DNA from 2 places in the Cellulosimicrobium sp. 72-3 genome. Region 2 is predicted to be linked to the other one. Evidence: riboswitches for the same ligand, from Rfam matches in the RefSeq annotation. Region 2 holds a riboswitch; the other holds the start of a gene.

What was found. Region 2 has a riboswitch for FMN ahead of pnuC (nicotinamide riboside transporter PnuC). Riboswitches for the same ligand answer to the same signal wherever they lie in the genome.
Region 1: another riboswitch for FMN. It lies ahead of ribD (bifunctional diaminohydroxyphosphoribosylaminopyrimidine deaminase/5-amino-6-(5-phosphoribosylamino)uracil reductase RibD); the one in region 2 lies ahead of pnuC (nicotinamide riboside transporter PnuC).

The regions. Positions count from the first base shown of each region.
Region 1 covers NZ_CP053419.1:2,068,643-2,072,991, forward strand. The annotation lists gene HKK73_RS09380 (GNAT family N-acetyltransferase) at 1-505, opposite strand, end outside; gene rpe (ribulose-phosphate 3-epimerase) at 557-1,225, shown strand; FMN riboswitch at 1,523-1,648, shown strand; gene ribD (bifunctional diaminohydroxyphosphoribosylaminopyrimidine deaminase/5-amino-6-(5-phosphoribosylamino)uracil reductase RibD) at 1,807-2,940, shown strand; gene HKK73_RS09395 (riboflavin synthase) at 2,940-3,563, shown strand; gene ribB (3,4-dihydroxy-2-butanone-4-phosphate synthase) at 3,560-4,349, shown strand, end outside.
Region 2 covers NZ_CP053419.1:3,624,492-3,628,840, reverse strand. The annotation lists gene HKK73_RS16255 (acetyl-CoA C-acyltransferase) at 1-475, opposite strand, end outside; gene HKK73_RS16250 (acyl-CoA dehydrogenase family protein) at 593-1,834, opposite strand; gene pnuC (nicotinamide riboside transporter PnuC) at 2,001-2,711, opposite strand; FMN riboswitch at 2,861-2,986, opposite strand; gene HKK73_RS16240 (TetR/AcrR family transcriptional regulator) at 3,169-3,927, opposite strand; gene HKK73_RS16235 (MOSC domain-containing protein) at 4,011-4,349, shown strand, end outside.

The DNA of each region.
Region 1 (4,349 bases), 1.6 Mb from region 2:
GCGACCCGGCGGCCTCGGGGACGTCGGCGACGACGGAGACGACCTGGCGGACCCCCGCGGCGGCCAGCGCCTCCAGGAGCGCGGCGAGCAGCGCGGTGCCCACCCCGCGCCCGGCGTGCTCCGGGTCGAGGTAGATCGTGTCCTCGGCGGTGTGCCGGTAGGCGGGCTTGGGGCGCCAGGCCGACGCGTACGCGTAGCCCGCGACGACGGCGCCGGTCGGGGAGCCCGGGGCGTCGACCTCGGCGACGAGGAACGGCAGGCCGCGCGCGACGACGTCGTCGAGCTTGCGGTGCCACGCCGGGACGTCCCAGACCTCCTCCTCGAACGTCACGCACGTGTCACGCACGAACGGGGCGGCGATCTCCGCGACCCGCGGCAGGTCGTGCACCGTGGCCGGGCGCACCGTCACGGCGGGCGCGGAGGCGCGCGGGTCCCCGGGGCGGTGCGGCGTGCCGGGAACGGAGGCAGGGGCCGGGCCGGGGGAGGGGGAGGAGAGGTCGCTCACGCGACGAGGGTACGAGCACCGGGCTCCGGCACGCGCCCCTAGGCTGGGCCCATGGCAGCCCTCATCGCACCGAGCATCCTGTCCGCCGACTTCGCGAACCTCGAGCGCGACCTGAACGCGATCGCCACGGCGGACTACGCGCACGTCGACGTCATGGACAACCACTTCGTGCCGAACCTCACGCTCGGGCTGCCGGTGTTCGAGCGCCTGGCGCAGGTGTCGCCCGTCCCGATCGACGCCCACCTCATGATCGAGGACCCTGACCGCTGGGCGCCGGCCTACGCGGAGGCGGGCGCGGCGTCGGTCACGTTCCACGCCGAGGCCGCTGCTGCCCCTGTGCGGCTCGCTCGCGAGCTCCGCCGCCTGGGAGCCCGCGCAGGCGTCGCGCTGCGCCCTGCGACGCCGGTGGAGCCCTTCCTGGACCTGCTGACCGAGGTGGACATGATCCTTGTCATGACGGTCGAGCCGGGCTTCGGCGGGCAGTCCTTCATCGAGGGGACGCTGCCGAAGATCCGGCGGGCGCGCGAGGCCGTGAGCGAGTCGGGTCTCGACGTGTGGATCCAGGTCGACGGGGGAGTGTCGCGGTCGACGATCGAGCGGGCCGCGGACGCGGGGGCGAACGTCTTCGTCGCCGGGTCGGCGGTCTACGGGGCGGAGAACGTGCCCGAGGAGATCCAGGCGCTGCGCGAGCTGGCGGAGGCGTCGGCGCACGCTCACTGACGCCAGGACGAGAAAGGGCCCTCTTCGGGCCCTTTCTTCGTTCCACATAAAATAGTGTGCCAAGCGCGTATCTTCCGTCTACGAGACCGCGAGAAGCTCACCACCGAGCAAGGAGGAGAGGGTGGAGCCAGCCGTCGGGCGGCGAAGCTCGACGGCTCAGGGGGAGGCGGTGCTCGCGAGCGGCGACCTCGACGGGGCGGGCGAGGCCGCGTCGGACCGCCGGTCGCACCCGTGCCGGTCGCACCCGCGCGGGGCGTACCCGGAGTAACATCGGCGGTTGCAGTACGCAGTACGCACGAACGTGCTCCGGGGTCGGTGCAATTCCGAGCCGGCGGTGACAGTCCGCGACCCGCGCCCACGCGCGGTTGACCTGGTGGAACTCCAGGACCGACGGTGAAAGTCCGGATGGGAGGAAGCACGTGCGGCGTGGCCACGCCTCGGCGCGTGGTGCTCCGGCGACCCGCCGGCGCACTCGTCCGGGACGGTGACGGCCTCGCCGTGGTGAGCGACGCCGTCGAGCCCTCGTGGCTCGACCCGACGCCCGCCCTCACCCCGGAGCACCCGTGCCCGGGAGGAGGACGATGGGCGAGCACCCCCGCACCCTGACGGTCGACGCCGCGATGACGCGCGCGCTCGAGCTGGCGGCCCGAGGGCCGGCACACGGGCCGAACCCGCGCGTCGGGTGCGTCCTGCTGGGCCCTCCGCCCGACGCACCCGTGCCCGACGGCGCGGCGCCGGACTCGCTCGACCCGCACCCGCGGCCCGTGCTCGCCGAGGGGTGGCACCGTGGCGCGGGGACGCCGCACGCCGAGGCGGCGGCCCTCGCGGACGCTCGGGCGCGCGGCGTCGACGTGGCCGGCGCGACGGCGGTCGTGACGCTCGAGCCGTGCGCCCACACCGGTCGCACCGGCCCGTGCGCCGACGCCCTCGTCGCCGCGGGCGTGGCGGAGGTCGTGCTCGCCGTCGACGATCCGAACCCCGTCGCCACGGGCGGCGCGCACCGGCTGCGGGCCGCGGGGGTCCGCGTCGTGCGCGGCCTGCGCGCCGCCGAGGGCGAGGAGCTCCTGCGGGTGTGGCTCACGGCCGTCCGGCGCGGCACGCCGTACGTGACGCTCAAGACGGCCACGACGCTCGACGGCTACGTCGCCGCGGAGGACGGGACGAGCCGGTGGATCACCGGGCCCGCGGCGCGCGAGCACGCGCACCGCGTGCGCGCGGAGGTGGACGCGATCGCCGTCGGCACGGGCACGCTCCTGGCCGACGACCCCGAGCTCACCGCGCGGGTGCCCGCCCGCGGCTCGTCCCACGAGGCCGCGAGCGCCGTGCGTCTGGCGGAGCACCAGCCGTTGCGCGTGGTCGTGGGTTTGCGGGGTGTCCCGCCGGCGGCGCGGGTCCGCGGGGAGGGTGGCGAGCTGGTGCACGTGCTGACGCGGGACGTCGGTGAGGTGCTGGAGCGGCTCGCGGAGCGCGAGGTGCGGCACGTGCTGGTGGAGGGCGGTCCGACGCTGGCGACGGCGTTCCTGGCCGCGGGCGCGGTGGACGAGCTGCACGCGTACGTGGCGCCGGTGCTGCTGGGGAGCGGGCGGCGAGCGGTGGACGGGTTGGGTGTGGCGACGATCACCGACGCGCACCGGTTCCGCACGGTGGAGGTGAGGCGTGTCGGGGACGACGCGCTGGTGGTGTCCAGGAGGAGCACGGAAGGACGGGTGGGTTGATGTTCACGGGGATCGTGGAGGAGATCGGCAGGGTCCGGGGGATCGGGTTCCCGGGCGGCGTGGGGGAGGACGCGGTGCTCACGGTCGAGGGGCCGCTCGCGGCGTCGGACGCGGGGCTCGGTGACTCGATCGCGGTGAACGGGGTGTGCCTGACGGTCACGAGCCTCGGGGGCGACGGGTCGTTCACGGCGGACGTGATGCCGGAGTCGTTGCGTCGGACTGCGCTGGGTGACCTCGTGGCGGGGTCGCCGGTGAACCTGGAGCGGGCCGTCCGGGCGGACGCGCGGCTGGGCGGTCATGTGGTGCAGGGCCACGTGGACGGCGTCGGGACGCTCGTGAGCCGCGCGCCGGGGGAGCGGTGGGACGACCTGGTGCTCTCCGCGCCTGGGGGGCTGACGCGCTACGTGGCGGAGAAGGGTTCGATCGCGGTGAGCGGGGTGTCGTTGACGGTGACGCACGTGGACGAGGAGACGTTCGGTGTCTCGCTGATCCCGACGACGCTCGAGGCGACGATCCTCGGTGCCCTGGTGCCGGGCGACCGGGTGAACCTCGAGGTGGACGTGCTCGCGAAGTACGTCGAACGCCTGCTGGTGTCCGGCGTGGTCCCCGGGAGCGCGTCGTGACGGGCGCGGGGTCCGCGAGCGCCGCGGTGCCGGAGGGGTCGGAGGGCGTGCGGCCGGGGTCGGTCGAGGAGGCGTTGGCGGCGATCCGGGCGGGGCGTCCGGTGCTGGTGGCGGACTCGCCGGACCGGGAAAATGAGGCGGACGTGGTGTTCGCGGCGCAGGGGGTGTCGGCGGAGTGGGTGGCGTGGACGATCCGGCACTCGTCGGGGTACCTGTGCGCGCCGATGCCGGCGGTGCGGGCGGACGCGTTGGAGCTGCCGTTGATGGTGCCGCACAGCCAGGACCCGCGGCGGACGGCGTACACGGTGACGGTGGACGCGGCGACGGGGGTGTCGACGGGGATCTCGGCGGAGGACCGGGCGCGGACGTTGCGGGTGCTGGCGGACCCGGGGTCGGGTGCGGGGGACCTGATCCGGCCGGGTCACGTGCTGCCGTTGCGGGCGGTGCCGGGGGGTGTGCTGCATCGTGCGGGGCACACGGAGGCCGCGGTGGACCTGGTGCGTCTGGCGGGGAGGGGTGAGGTAGGGGGTATCGCGGAGCTGGTACACGACGACGGGTCGATGATGCGTCTGGGGGACGCGGCGGCGTTGGCGGAGCGTGACGGGTTGGTGCTGATCACGATCGCGGACCTGGTGGCGTGGCGGCGGGTGCACGACCCTGCGCCTGCGGTGGCCACGGAGGTGCCGGGTCGGGAGGCTTTGGTGCGGCGGGTGCACCGCACGTCGTCGGCGGAGCTCCCGACGGTGCACGGCCGGTTCCGGGTGGTGGGGTACCGGGACCTGCGTA
Region 2 (4,349 bases):
CGGCCATCGTCACGTCTCCGAACGCGAACCCGGAGCGCGACCCGACGACGAGGTGCGGCGCGTTCGTCATGGACTCCTGGCCGCCCGCGACGACGACGCTCGCCTCGCCCGTGCGGACCAGCCGGGCCGCGTCGATGATCGCGGTGAGGCCCGAGAGGCACAGCTTGTTGATCGTCACGGTGGGCACGTCCCAGCCGAGGCCCGCGAGGATCGCGGCCTGGCGCGCGGGGCCCTGCTTGGCGCCCGCCTGCACGACCTGCCCGACGATCACCGTGTCGACCTGCTCCGGCGCGACGCCCGCGGCCGCGAGCGCGCCGCGGATCGCGTGCGCGCCGAGCTCGGCCGCCGAGAGCGAGGCGAGCGCGCCGCGGAAGCGCGCGAACGGGGTGCGCGCGCCGTGCAGGAGGACCGGGGTGACCTCGTCCTCGGGGGTGACGGCGGCGGCGTCGGGCAGGGGGCTGGCGTCGGTGCTCATGGGACTCCGATCCGGGAGAGCGAGGAGACGGGGCGAACAGGAAGGAGCCCCGGCGCCGCGAGGAGGGGCGAGCGGCGCCGGGGAGCGGGGGGGGGAGGGCATGCGCCCTCGGGACCGTCAGACGAACGCGGAGACGCCCGTGATGTCGCGCCCGACGATGAGCGCCTGGACCGACTCGGTGCCCTCGTACGTGTGCAGGGCCTCGATGTCGGCGAAGTGCCGCGCGACGCGGTTCTGGAGCAGGATCCCGTTGCCGCCGAGCAGGTCGCGCGCGCTCGCCGCGACCTCGCGCGCCCCGCGGGTGCACGTGTACTTCGCGAGCGACGCCTGCGGGCCGGTGAGCGTCCCCGCCTCGTCGAGCCGCGTCATCTGCGCGACGAGGAGCTGGAGCTGCGTGATCGTCGAGAGCATCCGCGTGAGGCGCTCCTGCACCATCTGGTTCGCGGCGAGCGGGCGCCCGAACTGGACGCGCTGCTTCGCGTACGCGACCGCGGCCTCGTAGCACGCGACCGCGTGCCCGACGGCGGCCCACGCCACCCCGAGGCGCGTCGCGAAGAGCACGCGCGACGTGTCCTTGAACGACCGCGCGCCGGGCAGGGCGTTCTCGGCGGGGACGAACACGTCGTCGAGCACGACGTGCGCCTGCCAGATCGCGCGGAGCGACACCTTGCCGGTGATGGTCGTGCCCGTGTAGCCCGGGTTGTCCTGCGGCACGACGAACCCGTGGACCTGGCCATCGCCGTCGTCGCCGACGAGGCGCGCCCACACGACCGTGATGTGGCCCGACGACCCGTTGCCGATCCACTTCTTCTCGCCGTTCAGCACGTAGCCCTCGACGCCGTCGCGCGTCTCCTTGCGCGCCGTCGTCTCGAGCGAGACGGAGTCCGAGCCGTGGGTGGGCTCGGTGAGCGCGAACGCACCGAGGATCTCCCCGCGCGCCATGGGCTCGGCGTACTTCGCCCGCTGCTCGTCGGAGCCGAGCATCTGGATGCTGCGCAGCGCGAGACCGCCCTGGACGCCGCAGATCGTCGCGACGGAGCCGTCGCCGCGCGACATCTCCATGGCGGCGAGGCCGGCGGCGAGCTGGCTCACGTGCGGACGACCGTCGACGTCGACGCCGTCACGCAGCAGGTCGAGCTCGCCCATGCGCTTGACGAGGTCGAACGGGACCTCGGCGCGCTCCCAGTAGTCGTCGATGACGGGCAGCACCTCGTCCTGGACGAACTGCCGGACGCGCTGCAGGTGGGCGCGGTCCTCCTCGGTCGCGTCGGCGAACGCGCCGGCGTAGTCGAGGTCGAGCGGGGTCGCGAGGTCGTAGGTGGGCTCGGTGACGCCGGGCATGATCGGGGTGGTGGGCATCGGTGCTCCCCTGGGAGGGCGGCTGCGGTCGGTCGACCGTCCTCGACGCGGTTGCCCGGGGTGCGGGCCCGGCGTCGGCGGCGGTCCCTCCCATAGTGCAGCGATACCCCGTCTCAGTCAATCGAGACGGGGTATCGGTGTTGGGTTGGGTCGGGTGACCGGCGGGTCAGGCGGGCGCGCCCGCCGCCGCGGCGTCCGCCTCGGCAGCGGCGGCCGCGCGGCGGTTGACGCGCCACCACACGAAGAACCCGACGAGCGTGAACGCGCCGTAGAACACGTACATGAACGCGGACGCGTAGAAGCCGGCCGAGATCAGCAGGGGCACGCCCACGACGTCCACGGCGACCCAGATGAGCCAGAACTCGACCCAGCCCTTCGCCATGCCGTACGTCGCGAGCAGCGAGCCCATGAAGATCCACGCGTCGGCCCAGACGGGCTCGTACGACTCGAGCGCGCGGAAGACCGGGGTCAGGAGGGCTGTGCCGCCGACGAGCGCGACGACGAGGAACACGCGCTGGCGCCACGACGCCCAGCGCGGCACGACGGCGACGCCGTGGCTGTCCGCGTCGGCGTCACCGAGCCGCGCCTGGGTCTTGCGCCACTGCACCCACCCGTAGACCGACACGACGACGAACATCACCTGGCGGCCCGCCTGGCCGAGCAGGTTGACGGGGTTGGGCGTCGCGAACACCGCGCCGAGGAACACCGTGAGCAGCAGCAGGTTGCCGACGATGCCCACGGGCCACGCCCACACCTTGCGCCGCATGCCGCCCAGCGCCGACGCCAGGCCGAACCCGTTGCCCACGATCTCGCGCCACAGCAGATGCTGGTCGCCGATCGTCAGCTGCGCGTCGAACAGCGCGTGGATCAGGTCCATCGGATGTCCTCGTCCTCCCGGGCACGGGCGCTCCGGGGTGAGGGCGGGCGGCCGGGCCGGGCCACGAGGGCCCGACGGCGTCGCTCACCACGGCGAGACCGCGCCCCGTCGCGCGGGCTCGCGAGAGCCCGGCCGAGGACGGCCGCGCCGCACGTGCTTCCTCCCATCCGGACTGTCACCGTCGGTCCTGGAGTTCCACCAGGTCAACCGCGCGTGGGCGCGGGTCGCGGACTGTCACCGCCGGCTCGGAATTGCACCGACCCCGGAGCACGTTCGTGCGTACTGCGTTCTGCAACCGCCGATGCTACTCGCGCATTCCCCGAGCACGGGACTCGCCCCGCACCGTCCCACGGACTGGAACACGATGCGACCCTGCGCCGCCGAGCAGGTGGTCCTGGTCCGTCCGCGGGCGCAGACGAACCAGGACGACCTGCTCGGCGGGGCGGGGCAGGAGGGGTCAGGCCAGGGCGTCGCGGACGGCGCGCGCGACGTCGTCCGCGACGCCCTGCGCGTCCGCGTCCGCGTCCACCACGGTCACGACGACGCGGCGCGCCGCGGGCACGCCGTCCCCGCTGCGCTCCCGGGCGGCGCCGTCCGGCGCGGCGTACCGGCCGACGGCGGCGCGGCGCAGGTCCGCGAACGCCTCCTCGAGCTGGGGGCGCAGGTCCTGCTCGGGGGAGCGCAGCCACCGGCGCAGGAGCGCGTTGTGCACGGCGACGACGGACGCCGCGAACGCGATGGACGCCGTCGAGCGGCGCTCGTCCGGCGGGAGCGCGTCGCGCAGGTACGCGGTGAACGCGCGCTCGTAGCGGTGGGTCGTGACGAGCTCGCGGTCGCGCAGCGCCGGCACCTGCTGGAGTAGCTGCCAGCGGGCCAGGGACGTCTCGCGCTGCCCGACGTGGTGGTCGAACACCAGCCGCGCCGCGCGGCACACCTCGAGGTACGGGTCGACCGTCGGGTCGGGCGTGAGGTGCCCCTCGGCGTCGGGCACGGGCCGCGTCGCGGCGAGCATGACGACGACCTCGTCGAGCAGGAGCTCGTGGTCCGCGAAGACCACGTCCTCCTTGGACCCGTAGCGGCGGAAGAAGGTGGCGCGGCTGACCTGGGCGGCGTCGGCGATCTCCTCGACGGTCGTCTGCTCGTACCCCTTGCGGGTGAAGAGCTCGATCGCTGCGTCGACGGCCTGGGCATGGGTGCGGCTGCGGACGTCGGTCATGCACCGGACGGTACACCGGTACCCGGCGCTCGCCCGGCCCGGGGCGGTGGCCCTGCGGCGGCGCCGGGTGCGAGGCTGGGGCCATGCCCGACCAGCCTCGCGTGCACGCGATCCACGTCGCGAAGGCCCGTCGACTCCCGACGCGGGTCGTCGCGGCGGTCGAGGCGGAGGAGGGCAAGGGCCTCGTCGGCGACCGGTACCACGGGTCGAAGCACCGGCACGTGACGATCCAGACGCTCACCGACCTGGCGGCCGCCTCCGCGGACCTCGGGCAGGAGATCGACCCCGGTCTGACCCGGCGCAACGTCACGCTCACCCACGGCGACCTGCCCACGAAGCCGGGGTCGTTCCTGCGGATCGGGGACGTCGAGCTCCAGGTGCTCCGGATCGCCGCGCCGTGCCGCCTGCTCGACGACTGGATC